2 regions of the Erythrobacter westpacificensis genome follow, and region 1 is predicted to be linked to the other one. Evidence: predicted binding sites of a transcription regulator. Region 1 holds the regulator's gene; the other holds the start of a gene.
The links. The regulator LexA, encoded in region 1, represses DNA repair genes until DNA is damaged. The targets are predictions, from matches to a motif close to GTTCCNCNCTTGTTCT.

Region 1 (7,376 bases):
AAGAGAACGCCCGGCCTTTCGACCGGGCGCTTCGTTGTTGGGCTTGTCTCTCGACTTCAGCGCTGGCTGAGCGGCACGTAATCGCGCTGCGTCGGGCCGGTGTAGAGCTGGCGTGGGCGGCCAATGACCTGGCCGGGATCGGAAATCATCTCGTTCCACTGCGCGACCCAGCCCACAGTGCGGGCGAGAGCGAACAGGGCGGTGAACATCGTGGTCGGGAAGCCGATCGCCGAAAGAATCACGCCGGAATAGAAATCGACGTTGGGGAACAGCTTCTTCTCGATGAAGTAGTCATCGTTCAGCGCCATTTCCTCAAGCTGCAGGGCCGTTTCAAAAACCGGGTCCTTGACGTTGAGCGCCTCGAACACTTCGCGCACGGTCTTCTGCATGACTGTCGCGCGCGGGTCGTAGTTCTTGTACACGCGGTGGCCGAAGCCCATCAGGCGGAAGGGGTCGTTCTTGTCCTTCGCACGCTCGATGTAATGCGGAATGCGATCCGGCGTGCCGATTTCGCGCAGCATGTTCAGCGCCGCCTCGTTCGCGCCGCCATGGGCAGGACCCCACAGGCAGGCGATACCCGCAGAAATACAGGCGAACGGGTTCGCCCCCGACGAACCGGCGAGGCGCACGGTGGAGGTCGAGGCGTTCTGCTCGTGATCGGCGTGAAGGATGAAGATGCGATCAAGCGCCTTCTCCACGGCCGGGACGATCTCGTATTCTTCTGCCGGCACACCGAAGGTCATGCGCAGGAAGTTGCCGGTGTAGCTGAGGCTGTTCATCGGCTGCATGAAGGGCTGGCCGACGGCATATTTGTAGGCGTTGGCAGCGATGGTCGGCATCTTGGCGATCAGCCGGTGGCTGGAAATCTTGCGATGTTCCGGGTCCGAGATATCGGTGCTGTCATGGTAGAACGCGGACAGCGCGCCCACCACGCCGCACATGATGGCCATGGGGTGCGCATCGCGGCGGAAACCCTGGTAGAACTGCCGCATCTGGTCGTGCAGCATCGTGTGATAGGTGATGGTGTTGGTAAAGTCGTCCAGCCCTTCGGAGCTCGGCAGTTCGCCGTTCAAGAGCAGGTAGGCCACTTCCATGAAGCTGGACTGTTCCGCCAGTTGCCCGATGGGATAACCACGGTGCAGCAGAACGCCCTCATCACCATCGATGAAGGTCAGCGCGCTCTCGCACGATGCGGTGGACTTGTAGCCGGGGTCGAAAGTGAACCTGCCGGTCTTGCCATAAAGCTTGCGGATATCGATGACATCCGGCCCGCAGCTGCCCTCCAGCGTGGGGAAATCGAAGCTTTCGCCTCCTACTGTCAGATCCGCTTGCTTGTCAGCCAAAGCTGTTCTCCTTCATGTGTTTGCTATCGGCAGTTGAGAGAATGTCTCAAGCGCCGGTTTGATCGTCGATCCGTGCAAGGCTCTCTTCCCTTCCGAGAAGCACCAGCACGTCGAAAATTCCTGGCGAGGTGGTTTGCCCCGTGAGCGCCGCGCGAAGCGGCTGCGCAAGTTTGCCGAGCCCAAGCTCCAGCTCTTCCGCGTAGGCTTTCAAATTGGCCTCCAGCGCCTCGATTGTCCAGTCCGTTTCGCCGCGCAACCGATCGGCAATGACGGAGAGACGCGACCTTGCATCGTCATCCAGCAAACCCGCAGCCTTCTCGGTAAGTTCAAGCGGTCGCTGCTTGAACAGGAAAGCGGCGCCATCGGCCAGTTCGTTCAGGTCTCGCGCGCGGGTCTTGAGCTCGGGCATGGCCCTGGTCAACAGCGCTTCGTCTGCTTCCGGCCCGATGAGGGGCGCAATCAGGCTGGCAAGCCGCGCGTCGTCCGCCTTGCGGATGTAATTGCCGTTCATGCTCAGCAGCTTCTTCATGTCGAAGCGGCTGGGCCCTTTGCCTACGGCATCGATATCGAACAGCGCGATCGCTTCCTCGCGGCTGAATTCTTCCTGGTCGCCGTGGCCCCAGCCAAGGCGGAGCAGGTAGTTGAACAGTGTTTCGGGCAGGATGCCCATGTCGCGATAATCGCGCACCCCGAGGGCCCCGTGGCGCTTGGAAAGCTTGGCACCATCGTTACCATGAATCAGCGGCACGTGGGCATAGGTCGGCTCTTCCCAGCCATCCTCGACACCCTGCATGGCGCGGATCACCTGGATCTGGCGGAACGCGTTGTTCAGGTGATCGTCGCCGCGGATGATGTGGGTGCAGCCCATGTCCATGTCGTCCACCACGACAGCCAGCATGTAGGTAGGCGTGCCATCGGCGCGCAACAGGATGAAATCGTCGATCTCGCGGTTATCGACCTTCACGCGGCCCTGAACCGCGTCCTCGATAACCGTTTCGCCGCCTTCCGGCGTCTTGATGCGGATCGTGTAGGGCGCGCCCTCGGGCGCTTCGGAGGGATCGCGATCGCGCCAGCGCCCGTCATAACGCAGCGGCTGCTTGGCGGCTCTTTGTTGTTCGCGCATCTCGGCGAGTTCTTCCGGCGATGCGAAGCACTTGTAGGCATGGCCGGCGTCCAGCAGCTTGCGCGCCACTTCGGCATGCCGATCGGCGCGCTGGCTCTGGTAAACCGTGTCCCCATCGAATTCGAGGCCGAGCCATTCGAGCCCGTCGAGGATGACATCGATCGCCTCCTGGGTAGACCGCTTCTTGTCGGTATCCTCGATGCGCAGCAGCGCCCGGCCACCGTGGTGACGGGCGTAGAGCCAGGAAAACAGCCCGGTTCGGGCATTGCCGATGTGCAGGAAGCCGGTTGGGCTGGGCGCGAAGCGCGTCACCACTGGACGCTGCTTTGAACCGTTACCAATCGAACTTGCCATAACTGCCTGTTTCCTGTCCTGTATTTCCATGGCTAGCAAACATCCCCCTCTTGTCCCGCTAGGCGACGAACCGGGCGATGTTGCAACGCAGCAGTCGCATTGGCGAATGCCGCGGGATTTGTCCAGCGTAGCCGATGGGGCAGAGCGTTTCCTCGGTCACTCAGGTTTCGATCGAGGCCCCTGGCTGGCGGTCGCCCTTGCCACAGGCATCGGCGCCTGGTTCGCACTTGGCTCGCAGGCCGCATGGATCATGGTGATGGCCGGCGGACTGCTGACAGCCCTGGGTGCCGTTGCGCTATGGAAGGGGCGGGAGGAACGCGTTCATCTCGTCGGCGCGGTGGCGGCGTGCGGCCTGCTCGTTTCGTTCGGCACCGGACTCGCCTGGGCGCGTAGCGAACTGGTCGGTGCCGAGGCGTTCGAGAGGCCGGTCTACGACACCTTCCGGGGGCGGGTTCTGGAGCGGATCGAACAGCCCGCGCAAGACCGGGTGAGGCTGGTCATGGCAACACGCCACCCCGAGAGTGGCGAAGCGGTGAAGATCCGCGTCAACGTTCCGCTGGACGCTGCAACGTCGGAGATGGGGGAGGGCGCGCTAGTGGAACTGCAGGCGAGGCTGATGCCACCTGCCCCGCCCATGCTGCCCGGGAGGTACGATTTCGCCCGCACCGCCTGGTTCGAGGGGTTCGCCGCAACCGGTAGCGTTCAGGGAGATGTGCGCGTGGTGGAAACATCAGTGCGGAACGGCGATTTTATCGCGGGCTTGCAGCGCCAGTTATCGGGCCACGTGCGGGAAAACCTCGGCGGGTCGGCAGGGAGCATCGCGGCGGCCTTCGCCAGCGGAGACCGTGGCGCCATCAGCGAAGCGGACGAGGACGCCATGCGCGATGCAGGGCTTACCCACCTGCTCTCGATCAGCGGGTTGCACGTGAGCGCCGTGATCGCGGGCACGTACCTGCTGGCGATACGCCTGCTGGCATTGTGGCCGTGGCTCGTCCTTCGTGTCCGCCTGCCCGTCGCCGCAGCGGCGATCGCTGCTCTTGGCGGCATCGGATATACCCTCCTTACCGGTGCACAGGTACCCACGGTGAGAAGCTGCATTGCCGCGCTGCTCGTCTTGGGGGCGCTTGCGCTGGGGCGCGAGCCGCTGTCGCTGCGGATGGTGGCTGTCGCGGCGGTCGCCGTGCTGCTGATGTGGCCGGAAAGTCTGGTCGGCCCCAGTTTCCAGATGAGCTTCGCCGCCGTCATCGCGATTGTAGCCTTGCACAACGCGGAGCCTGTGAAACGCTTTCTGGCGCCGCGGGAGGAGAGCCGCGCTGCGTGGCTCGGTCGGCGGACGCTGATGCTGCTTTTGACAGGCATGGTCATCGAGATCGCACTGATGCCGATCGTACTGTTCCACTTCCATCGCGCGGGCGTTTACGGGGCGCTGGCAAACGTCATTTCCATCCCCCTCGTCACGTTCATATCGATGCCGTTGATCGCCGTTGCACTGGTGATGGATGTGGTCGGTCTCGGAGCGCCCTTCTGGTGGTTGGTCGGTGTCTCGCTCGATCTGCTGATCGGCATCGCCCATTTCACCAGCAGTCAGCCTGGTGCGGTAAAGCTGATCCCCCAGATTACCGGTTTTACCTTCGCGCTGTTCGTCGCGGGCGGTTTGTGGCTGGCATTGTGGCGGGGAAGGGCACGGTTGTGGGGTCTTCTGCCCACGGCGTTCGCCACGCTCATGCTGGTCCTGACCCCGATCCCGGACGTCCTGATATCAAGCGACGGACGGCATGTCGGCGTTACCGGAGAGGACGAGCGCCTTCTCGTCCTGCGCGACACGCGCAGCGATTACACGCGCGACAACCTCCTGGAACTTGCCGGGGTAGAGGGCGAACCCATTCCCATGGCTGAATGGCCCGACGCGGATTGCACTGCGGATTTCTGCGTAGTGACCCTTGAACGGGGCGGACGCTCGTGGAGCATCCTGATGAGCCGGAGCCGCAACATCGTTGGCGAACGGGCCCTTGCGGCGGCTTGCGAGCGCGCTGATATCGTCGTTTCCGATCGATGGCTGCCCCGCAGCTGCACGCCAAGGTGGCTGCGTGCCGACGCACGAATGCTTTCCCAGACCGGCGGTTTGGCTATCGTCCTGGGCAAGGAGCCCGAGGTCCGGAGCGTTGCCGACAGGCAGGGCGATCATGGCTGGTGGCGAGGCCGGGAGGCTGATTGACGCACAGAGAAAAGGCGGCATCCTTGCCGGACGCCGCCTCTTATGAATTCGTCAGGATCGAAACCTCAGTGGTAGCGCCGCAGCAGCCCGGCGAGTTTGCCCTGCACCTTGACCTGGCGATCTTCGTAGACTTGCGGATCGTACGATGCGTTTGCGGGATCGAGGCGGATCTTGCCACCATCGTGGTAAAGGTACTTCAACGTGGCTTCCTCGTCGTTCACCAGCGCCACGACAATGTCGCCGTCACGCGCCGTATCCGCCTTCTTCACGAGAGCGAAGTCGCCATCGAAGATACCCGCTTCCACCATCGAATCGCCGGAGACTTCCAGCGCGTAATGCTCGCCCGAGCCGAGCAGGGCGGCGGGCACCGGCAATGTTTGAGAATCCTCCAGCGCCTCTATCGGGACACCGGCAGCGATGCGGCCATGCAAAGGAATCTCGATCACGTCGTTCGCCGGCTCGGGCTGGCTTGGAGGCGGGGTGGTCGCCTTTGCAACCGGATCAATTGGCTTTCCGCCGAGATTTTCCGGCATCTTCACCACTTCAAGAGCACGGGCACGGTTCGGCAGGCGCCGAATGAAGCCACGTTCCTCCAGCGCAGAGATCAGGCGGTGAACGCCTGACTTGCTCTTCAGGTCGAGCGCTTCCTTCATCTCCTCGAAACTGGGAGAGATACCGCTTTCTTCCAGACGGCGGTGAATGAACAGCAGCAATTCGTGTTGCTTGGCAGTCAACATGGGCAAGCCCCTCATTAATGTTCCACATCAGGAACGAATAAGGAACAATTAAGAAACAGATCTGGTCAAGTCAAGCGATACCGCCATTTCGGATGCGATAGATTTCCACGGAGTCATTGGCCTTCGTCGGCGGAGCACCGATATCCCTGCGGATCAGCACATCCGCGGCAGCAAGTGCCCGAAGGGCGCTGCTATCCTGCTCCTCGATCAGTTCGACTTTGCCGTTGACGATGCGGCCCCGCAAGAACTCCGTGCGTTTGCCGCCAGCGGGCAGCGGTGTGAGGCAGGCCATTGCAACGGGGTGGGGCAACATATCCAGCGCACCCGCCATCCTTCGCAACAAAGGCAACAGGAAAAGATAGGCCGTAACGAAGCTGGAAACCGGATTGCCGGGGAGGCCCAGAATGACCTGATTGGCCCGTCGCGCAACCATCAGGGGCTTGCCCGGTTTCATCGCGACGCGCCAGAAATCGATCGTCGCGCCCCATCTTTCCAGTGCGGGTTTCACCAGATCGTGATCGCCGACCGAAGCGCCGCCGCTGGTGACGATGACGTCGGCGCGGGCGGCGCTTTCAAGCCCGCCGAGCATTGCGTCCATCGTATCCTTGACAGGACCGATGCGTAGACATTCCGAAACGAAAGGCCGGGCGAGCGCAGCTATGGCCGGACCATTACTGGCCGGGATCTGGTGCGCCTCGCACTTCTCGGGATCGGCGCCCAGTTCGTCACCACTGTCCAGAACGGCTATAGAGGGCAGCCGATGAACCGGCAGAACGCCGTGCCCACCCGATAGGGCAAGCGCGAGCTGGGCGGGGCTGATACGCGCGCCCTTTCGCAGCAGCGTTTCACCTGCCTCGAAATCGAAACCGGCGCGGCGAATGTGGCGAGGTGTCGGGTTGCCTTCGTCATTCAGCGATAGGGTATCGCCTTCGCGGGTCGCATTCTCCTGCAGCAGGACCGCGTCTGAGCCGTGGGGCATGATCGCCCCGGTTGAGATTCGGACAGCTTCTCCCGTCGCCAGCGTGCCGGAAAAGGGGTGGCCTGCCGCGCTTTCGCCGACGATGCGCCAGGGGCCGGAATGATCTCCGGCAGCGATCGCGTAGCCATCCATGGCTGAAAGGTCCGCGCTCGGCTGCGTGCGCCGCGCCTCGATATCCTCTGCCAGGCACCGGCCCACGGCGTCGGCAGCGACGATCCCTTCCGTAGGCAAGGGGGAAACCAGCGCGCAGAGGCGCTGCTGGGCCTCTTCAACGGGTATTGGTGCGGGCAGGCTCACTCGGCGCGCCAGTCGCCGCTTTTTCCGCCGGTTTTCTCCAGCAGGCGAACTTGTTCGATGACCATCCCTTTCTCCAGCGCCTTCGCCATGTCGTACAGCGTCAGCAAGGCGATGGAGGCAGCGGTCAGAGCTTCCATCTCGACTCCGGTCTTGCCGGTGAGGGCGGCGCGGGCCGTCACTTCGACCGCGTCGTTCGAGAAGGTGAAATCCACGCTTACGCTATCGAGCGCGAGCGGGTGGCAGAGCGGGATGAGTTCGCCGGTCTTCTTGGCCGCCATGATGCCGGCGATACGCGCGGCGGACAGCACATCGCCCTTCGGACCGCTAC
Region 2 (7,376 bases), on a different contig from region 1:
TCCGCAGGTCGATCTCTATCCCGAGACACCTTTTCTCGCCCTGCGCGCGGAAGCCGCGCTGGAAATGCACGGGCTGGACTGATTGCCATTTCGGGACTGCCCGCAAGTCCCTCTTCACATTTGGCCGACAAGCGCGCAAACCGCGTCGTCATGGGAGAACCGGACCAATCGAGCGAGCCCGCAAAGCCACAAAGCCGCATCCTGCTGGTAACGGGCATGCTGGGCGCGGGGAAAACCACCGCCCTGCGCGAACTGGAAGACCTCGGCTGGGAATCCATCGACAATTTCCCGATCCGCCTGCTCGACAGACTGGTGGGCGGCGATGGCAACGATCACCCGCTCGCCATCGGTTTCGATTGCCGCACGCGCGGGTTCGTTCCCGCCGAGATCATCGAGCAAGTGAAGCGCTGGGTGGAAGACGATGGCCTCGCCATCACCACCCTGTTTCTCGACTGCGCGGGGCACGAGCTGGAGCGGCGCTTCAACGAAACGCGCCGCCGCCATTTCCTGGCTGGAGACCTGCCCGTTTCTTCGGGCATTGCGGCGGAGCGCGAACTGCTGGCTCCCCTGCGGCGCTGGGCCGACGTGCTGATCGATACGACGGACTTTTCCACCAACGACCTGAAGCAGACGATTCGCGAGCAATTCCGCCAGACCGCGCCGCAACAGATGACGGTGACGGTATCCAGCTTCGGCTTCTCGCGCGGCAAGCCGCCCACGGCGGACCTGGTGTTCGACATGCGCTATCTCGACAACCCGCATTGGGAAGAGAGCTTGCGCGAACAGACCGGGCTGGATGCGCCGGTGGGCGAATTCATCGAACGCAGCGCGGTTTTCGCCTCCACGTTCGACAAGATTCGCGCCCTGCTGCTGGAATTGTTGCCCCGTTATGCCGAGCAGGGGAAGGCCTACGTCAACATCGCGTTCGGCTGTACCGGCGGGAGGCACCGGTCGGTTTATACGGCGGAGAAGATGGCGCAGGTCTTGCGCGAGGGCGGCTTTTCGCCCACCGTGCTGCACCGCAACCTGGGATCGCGGGCGGAAGACCTTGTCGAAGGGACACAGCAACCGTGACCGATCCCCTTGAACGCCTTGCGAAATTTGAGAGCCGGAAAAGCATCGCCCCCCAATGATCGGACTGATTCTCGTTACCCACGGCCGCCTGGCCGAGGAATTCGTTTCCGCCATGGAGCACGTGGTTGGCAAGCAGGATGCGATCGCCACGATCTGCATCGGCCCCAATGACGACATGGAAGACCGCCGCCAGGAGATCGCCGATGCCATCGAGACGGTGGACACCGGTTCCGGCGCGATCATGCTGACGGACCTGTTCGGCGGCACGCCCTCCAACCTCGCCATTTCCCTGCTGCAACAGGGCCGCACCGAAGTGATTGCCGGGATCAACCTGCCCATGCTGATCCGCCTTGCCGGGGCGCGCAAGGAGATGAAGCTGGGCGCCGCTGCCGCTGCCGCTCGGGAGGCGGGCCGCAATTACATCACGCTGGCTTCCGAATTCCTCGGCCAGGATGCCTGAGGAGACGCGCACGATGGGCGAAGCAAGCCAGCAGGTCGTCATTCCCAACAAGCGCGGCCTGCATGCACGCGCCAGCGCCAAGTTCGTCGCCGCAGTCACCGAAATGCAGGGCCATCACGTGTTCGTGGAGAAGGACGGGCAGGAGGCCGCCGGTGGCTCCATTCTCGGCCTGATGATGCTGGGCGCGGCCAAGGGGGACACGGTGAATATCCGCGTTGCCGGAGACGATGCCGAGGCGCGGCTGGCGGAGCTTGTCGCGCTGGTCGAAGGCAAGTTCGGCGAAGAGTGACCCTTCGACAGGCTCAGGATGAGCGGATTTATCATGCGGCGTGAAATTACCGGCTTTTCCAATCCCACGGTCAAGTACCTGCGCAGCTTGCGCGAGAAGAAGCACCGCAAGCGCGAGGGCGTGTTCCTTGCCGAGGGGCTGCGCCTGCTGACCGACGCGCGCGAATGCGGGCACGTGCCGCAGATGCTGGTGATGGCCAGGGGGCGCGATCCGCACCCGCTGATCGAGGCGCTGGAAAGTGCCGTCGCCGAAGCTGGCGGCGAAGTGATCGTCACCTCGCCCGACATCCTTTCCAAGATCACCGGCAAGGACAATCCGCAGAGCGTGGCGGGCGTATTTGCCGAATTCGATACCTCGCTGGCCGGGCTGGACAGGTCTGCGGCGAACATCTGGCTGGTGGCACAGGCGCTCCGCGATCCGGGCAACCTTGGCACCATGCTGCGCACCGGCGACGCGGTGGGCGCAGGCGGCCTCATCCTGATCGACGACTGCGCCGATCCGTTCAGCGTGGAAGCCGTGCGCGCCAGCATGGGCGCGGTCTTCACGCAGAAGATTGCCCGAGCCGGGTGGGACGAGTTCCTGCCGTGGCTGCGCGGCGAAGAGGGCCAATTGGTTGCCGCGTCGTTACGCGACGCGGTGCCCTATCGCGGCGCGCCCTATGCCGCGCCGTGCTTCGTGATGGTCGGCAACGAATCGCAGGGCCTCCCCGAAACCTACGAAATGGCCTGCGACCTGCGCGTCACCATGCCCATGCGCGGCCGCGCGGACAGCCTCAACGCTGCCATTGCGGCGGCGGTGCTGGCTTACGAGGTGCTGGACAGGCTGGAGGGATAGCGTTCGGTCTTGGGCGGGACATTGGCCCCACTCAATCTGTGTGTGGCACCTGCGGTTGAATATTGATGGGCGCACTTTCCCCGAAGGCGATCCTGATCACTCTGCCCTCGCGAACCCAAAAAGATGCGACCCGCTCTTCCCAACCACGCTTGCCTTCGACCTCGACAAATCTGCCACAGTCCCAAAGCACGCTTATTGGCAAGCTTCGATCAGACGAGGAGATCACCGAAATCTCGTCAATCGAGCACTCGCGCGCATATTCCAGAAAGTCCGACGTGCTGTTTTGCGTACGGGAGGATCGATTGATGAATTCGATCGCGCTCAGGTCGATGTCATCGCCCTCAGCCTCGGCAAGAAAATTTGCGACCACAGCGACTTCCGCGATGTGATCATAGCCAGGTTCGCCGGACAGGACCGCTGCGCCTTGCGCCAATAAAAGACTGATCATGCCATCTCCTTGATAAACAAGGATGGAGTATCAGGTTGTCAGGCAGCTGCAACCGGCCTGGATGCAAACGCCCCTCAATCCCCCGCCACCAGCGCGGTAATCCGCCAGCGGTCGTTCCGGCGGCTGGCGATAAGGCGGTAATCGATGATGGAGCGCAGGCTGGACTTGGCGATATAGCCTTCCTTGTCCTGCCGCGTTGCCGGGTCTGTCCAGCGCACGTGGGCGAAATCGCTCTCTCCGGTCTGCGGCAGGGTGACGACAGCCTCCCATGAAAGCTGCGCCTGCACCGGCGTGTCGCTGGCAGGCCCTTCGTAGAGCGGAATGCCGTTGCCGGTCACGATGGCCCCGGCGTAGGGATCGACCGGTATCTCCTGCGCGAAATACCACGGGATCGTCATGCCCGCGGTATCGTCCGCCGCGCAGCCGAATTCCAGCATCCGGGCGAGTTCGCGCCAGAACGTGCCGTTCTCGGCAGAGAGGCGCTCGCGCAGTTCGTCCTTGCCTGCGCCGCCGCCGAAATCGAGCTTGATGTCATCCGCCGCCAGCGCGAGGAATGCGTCGGTATCGCGCGTGTCGATGGCGGCCTGTACGCTGGCGAGGAAGTCCACGCCGCCCGGCAGGTCCCGGCATTCGTTGCGCGGAGCCCACTTGCCGGCAGGCTCCGGCACGGCAGCAGCGGTGTTCTCAACCTCGGAAACCAGTTCCTCCGCCGCACGCTCCAGCCGGTCAGACGGCGGATCGCTGCGATCGCAGGCGCTCAGGCTGACCGCCAGGGCCACGGTGACACCGATGGCGCGCACCCTCGAAAAACTTCCCGCTGCCGACAACTTACTGATCCTCCGCACTCTCTCCTTCGACATGCATAAGTTGTCTTGGCTCTATTTCCAGAGGCGACAGCGATTCCAGTGCTGCGGCGTTGGTGTCGACAGACAGATCCTGGAACTTGCGTCCGGTCGGGACAAGGCGGCTCTCGAAGCTGGCGACCGCCGCGTTGAAGCTCTTGTTCGTCCGCGCCAGGTCCGTGCCGACCTTGCCCAGCAACGTGCCCATGCGCGCCAGCCTGTCATAAAGCTCCTTGCCGAGCTCCGCGATTTCCTTCGCGTCGGCCTGAACGCCCGCCTGCCGCCAGATCGTCGCCACGGTCAGCGCGATGGACATGAAATTGAGCGGCGAAGACAGGACAACCTGCCGTTTCAGGGCATACTCCAGCAAGCCGCTGTCCTGCGTCAGGGCAGAATAGAGCACGTGCTCGCCGGGGACGAACATCACGACGAAATCCGCCGATCCTTCGACGAAATCCTGATACCGCTTTGCCGACAGTTCATCGATGTGGCCCCGCAGGTCGCGCGCGTGGGCCCGCAGCAATTCGGCCCGTTCTTCTTCGCTGGTCGCTTCGTTGGCAGCCGCGTAAGTGTTGAACACGTTCTTCACGTCCACGATCAACTTGCGCCCGCCGGGAATGTTGATGACGCCGTCCGGGCGCAGGATGCCGTCGCTGCCCGGTACGCTGACCTGGAAATCGAAATCCGTCTGGCCGAGCAGGCCGCAGCTTTCGAGCAGGTTCTCGAACTGCAATTCACCCCAGTCGCCCCGAGCCTTCGTCGCACCGCGCAGCGTAGTGGAAATGCGATTGGCGCCCTCCAGCACGCGCTCCTGCCCGGCCCGCACCTCGCCGATCACGCCCTGCAATTGGTGCCAGGCCTCCGCGCGGCTCTTCTCCAGTTCCTCCACGCGCTTGCGATAACGCTCCAGCGTCTCGCCGACGGGGCCGACTTTCTTCTCCAGCGCCGCGAGGCTTTCCTTGTTGAGAGCTTCCAGCCTGTTGTGAGCGCCTTCGAGGAACTGGGCGTTCGCACCGTCCAGCAGCTTCTTGCCGATCGCGTCGAACTTGGTCTGCAGCTTCTCTTCCGCTTCGGTGAGCCGCGCCAGTTCACGCTCGAACTGCTTTTCACGCTCCGCGTAGCGCTCCTCCAGGGCACGTTCGCGCGCTTCGGCCCCGCTTTCGAGAGAGGCGAGCCGTCCCGCGACTTCGGCATGGGTGCCGCGAAGCTTTTCCAGTTCTTCCGCAAGCGCATCCGCTCGCCTCGCCCGTTCGCTTTCCGATGCGAGATCGCGCACCATGTCGCGCAGCTTTTCATCGAGCGCCTTCGCCTCGGCATCGCGCGCTGCATGCCGCTCGCGCCATTCGGTGTCGTTCGCGGTATAGCGTTCGCACAACTCGGTTACGGGACGCTGGCCGAGCCAGTAGCCAAGCCCTCCTAAGACGAGAGCCAGCACGATCAGGGCGAGAACAACGGGATCCATAAACAGCCTTCACACGACAAGAACGAAACGCGAACCTAACCGAGCCTGCACTTGCGGACAAGCACCGCAACAGGCTCATCCCCAGCCGCTGGCAAAAATTGTATGCGTCACTTACAATTCGGAATTGCGAAATTTTCGCAATTGTGAAACAAGGCTGGCCGAACACGCGTGCGCAGCGAATCGCGCCTGCGCAAGAACATGACATCGAGAGAGGATCATCCATGCCCACAGATATCGAGATTGCCCGCCAGGCCAAGCTTATCCCGATCACCGAGGTTGCCGCCAATGCCGGCGTGCCGGACGATGCGCTGATCCCCTACGGCAAGTACAAGGCGAAGGTCGATACCGACCAGCTGCCCGATAATCCCAACGGCAAGCTGATTCTCGTCACCGCGATCAATCCCACCCCGGCCGGTGAAGGCAAGACCACGACCTCCGTCGGCCTGTCGGACGCGCTGCACCGCATCGGCAAGAAGACCATGCTGTGCCTTCGCGAACCCTCGCTCGGCCCCTGCTTCGGCATGAAGGGCGGCGGGGCCGGTGGCGGCAAGAGCCAGGTGATGCCGATGGACGAGATCAACCTGCACTTCACGGGTGACTTCCACGCCATCACCAGCGCGCACAACCTGCTCTCTGCCATGATCGACAACTCGATCTACTGGGGCAACCCGAACGATATCGACGTGCGCCGCGTGACGTGGAAGCGCGTGCTGGACATGAATGACCGCGCGCTGCGCCAGATCGTCGGCCCGCTGGGCGGCGTTGCCAACGGCTTCCCGCGCGAAAGCGGCTTCGACATTACCGTGGCCTCCGAGATCATGGCGATCCTGTGCCTCGCCAGCGACCTGAAGGACCTGCAGAAGCGCCTTGGCGACATCATCATCGGCTACAAGCGCGACCGTAGCCCGGTCTACTGCCGCGACGTGAAGGCCGACAGCGCGATGACTGTGCTGCTGAAGGACGCGATCCTGCCCAACCTCGTGCAAACGCTGGAAAACCGCCCTGCCTTCCTGCACGGCGGCCCCTTCGCCAACATCGCCCACGGCTGCAACTCGGTGATCGCCACCAAGACCGCGCTGAAGATGGCCGACTACGTCGTGACCGAAGCCGGTTTCGGTGCCGACCTCGGGGCCGAGAAGTTCCTCGACATCAAGTGCCGCATGGCGGGCCTGAGGCCCGATGCCATCGTGCTGGTGGCCACCGTGCGCTCGCTCAAGATGAATGGCGGCGTGCCCAAGAACCAGCTGACCGAAGGCGAGAACGTGGAAGCGGTCCGCGCAGGTGCGGTAAACCTGAAGCGTCACATCGAGAATCTGAAGAAGTTCGGCGTGACCCCGACGATCGCCATCAACCACTTCTATCTCGACACAGACGCCGAAATCGCCGTGATCCAGGAAATGGCCAAGGAATTCGGTGCCGAGGCCGTGATCTGCAAGCACTGGGCTGAAGGCGGCGCAGGCGCGGAGGAACTGGCGAAGATCGTCTCGGCCAAGGCCGACGCAGGGGCACCCGATTTCGACCAGCTCTACCCCAGCGACATGCCGCTGGCGGACAAGATCACCACGGTCGCGACGGAAATCTATCGCGCGGGCGAGGTGAGCATTTCGCCAGCCATTCGCAAGCAGCTGAAGCAGTGGGAAGAGATGGGCTACGGCAACTACCCCATCTGCATGGCGAAGACGCAGTACAGCTTCTCCACCGATCCCACGGCGCTTGGTGCCCCGGAAGATCATACCGTGGAGATCAACGAAGTTCGCCTCTCGGCAGGCGCTGGCTTCGTGGTCGCCATTGCCGGTGGCATCATGACCATGCCGGGCCTGCCCAAGGTGCCCAGCGCGGAGAACATCTACCTCGACGAGAACGGCCAGATCGAAGGCCTTTTCTAAAGGTTACCTACCCCCCCGCAGCGAACATCCCCCCCAAACGTGTTCGCTCGAGAGAGGGCCGTCCAGCCGGGCGGCCCTTTT

Region 2: a site for LexA is predicted at 5,423-5,438, ahead of ABFX23_RS14000 (DNA recombination protein RmuC). Genes of this name have one in related genera too.

Annotation. Positions count from the first base shown of each region.
Region 1 is NZ_BAABHV010000017.1:186,039-193,414, forward strand. It holds gene ABFX23_RS11790 (citrate synthase) at 57-1,343, opposite strand; gene gltX (glutamate--tRNA ligase) at 1,390-2,820, opposite strand; gene ABFX23_RS11800 (ComEC/Rec2 family competence protein) at 2,849-5,035, shown strand; gene lexA (transcriptional repressor LexA) at 5,101-5,772, opposite strand; gene ABFX23_RS11810 (molybdopterin molybdotransferase MoeA) at 5,843-7,048, opposite strand; gene moaC (cyclic pyranopterin monophosphate synthase MoaC) at 7,045-7,376, opposite strand, start outside.
Region 2 is NZ_BAABHV010000021.1:231,594-238,969, forward strand. It holds gene ABFX23_RS13965 (HPr kinase/phosphorylase) at 1-82, shown strand, start outside; gene rapZ (RNase adapter RapZ) at 151-1,074, shown strand; gene ABFX23_RS13975 (PTS sugar transporter subunit IIA) at 1,130-1,534, shown strand; gene ABFX23_RS13980 (HPr family phosphocarrier protein) at 1,548-1,823, shown strand; gene ABFX23_RS13985 (TrmH family RNA methyltransferase) at 1,842-2,657, shown strand; gene ABFX23_RS13990 (hypothetical protein) at 2,689-3,105, opposite strand; gene ABFX23_RS13995 (hypothetical protein) at 3,180-3,905, opposite strand; gene ABFX23_RS14000 (DNA recombination protein RmuC) at 3,934-5,409, opposite strand; gene ABFX23_RS14005 (formate--tetrahydrofolate ligase) at 5,631-7,295, shown strand.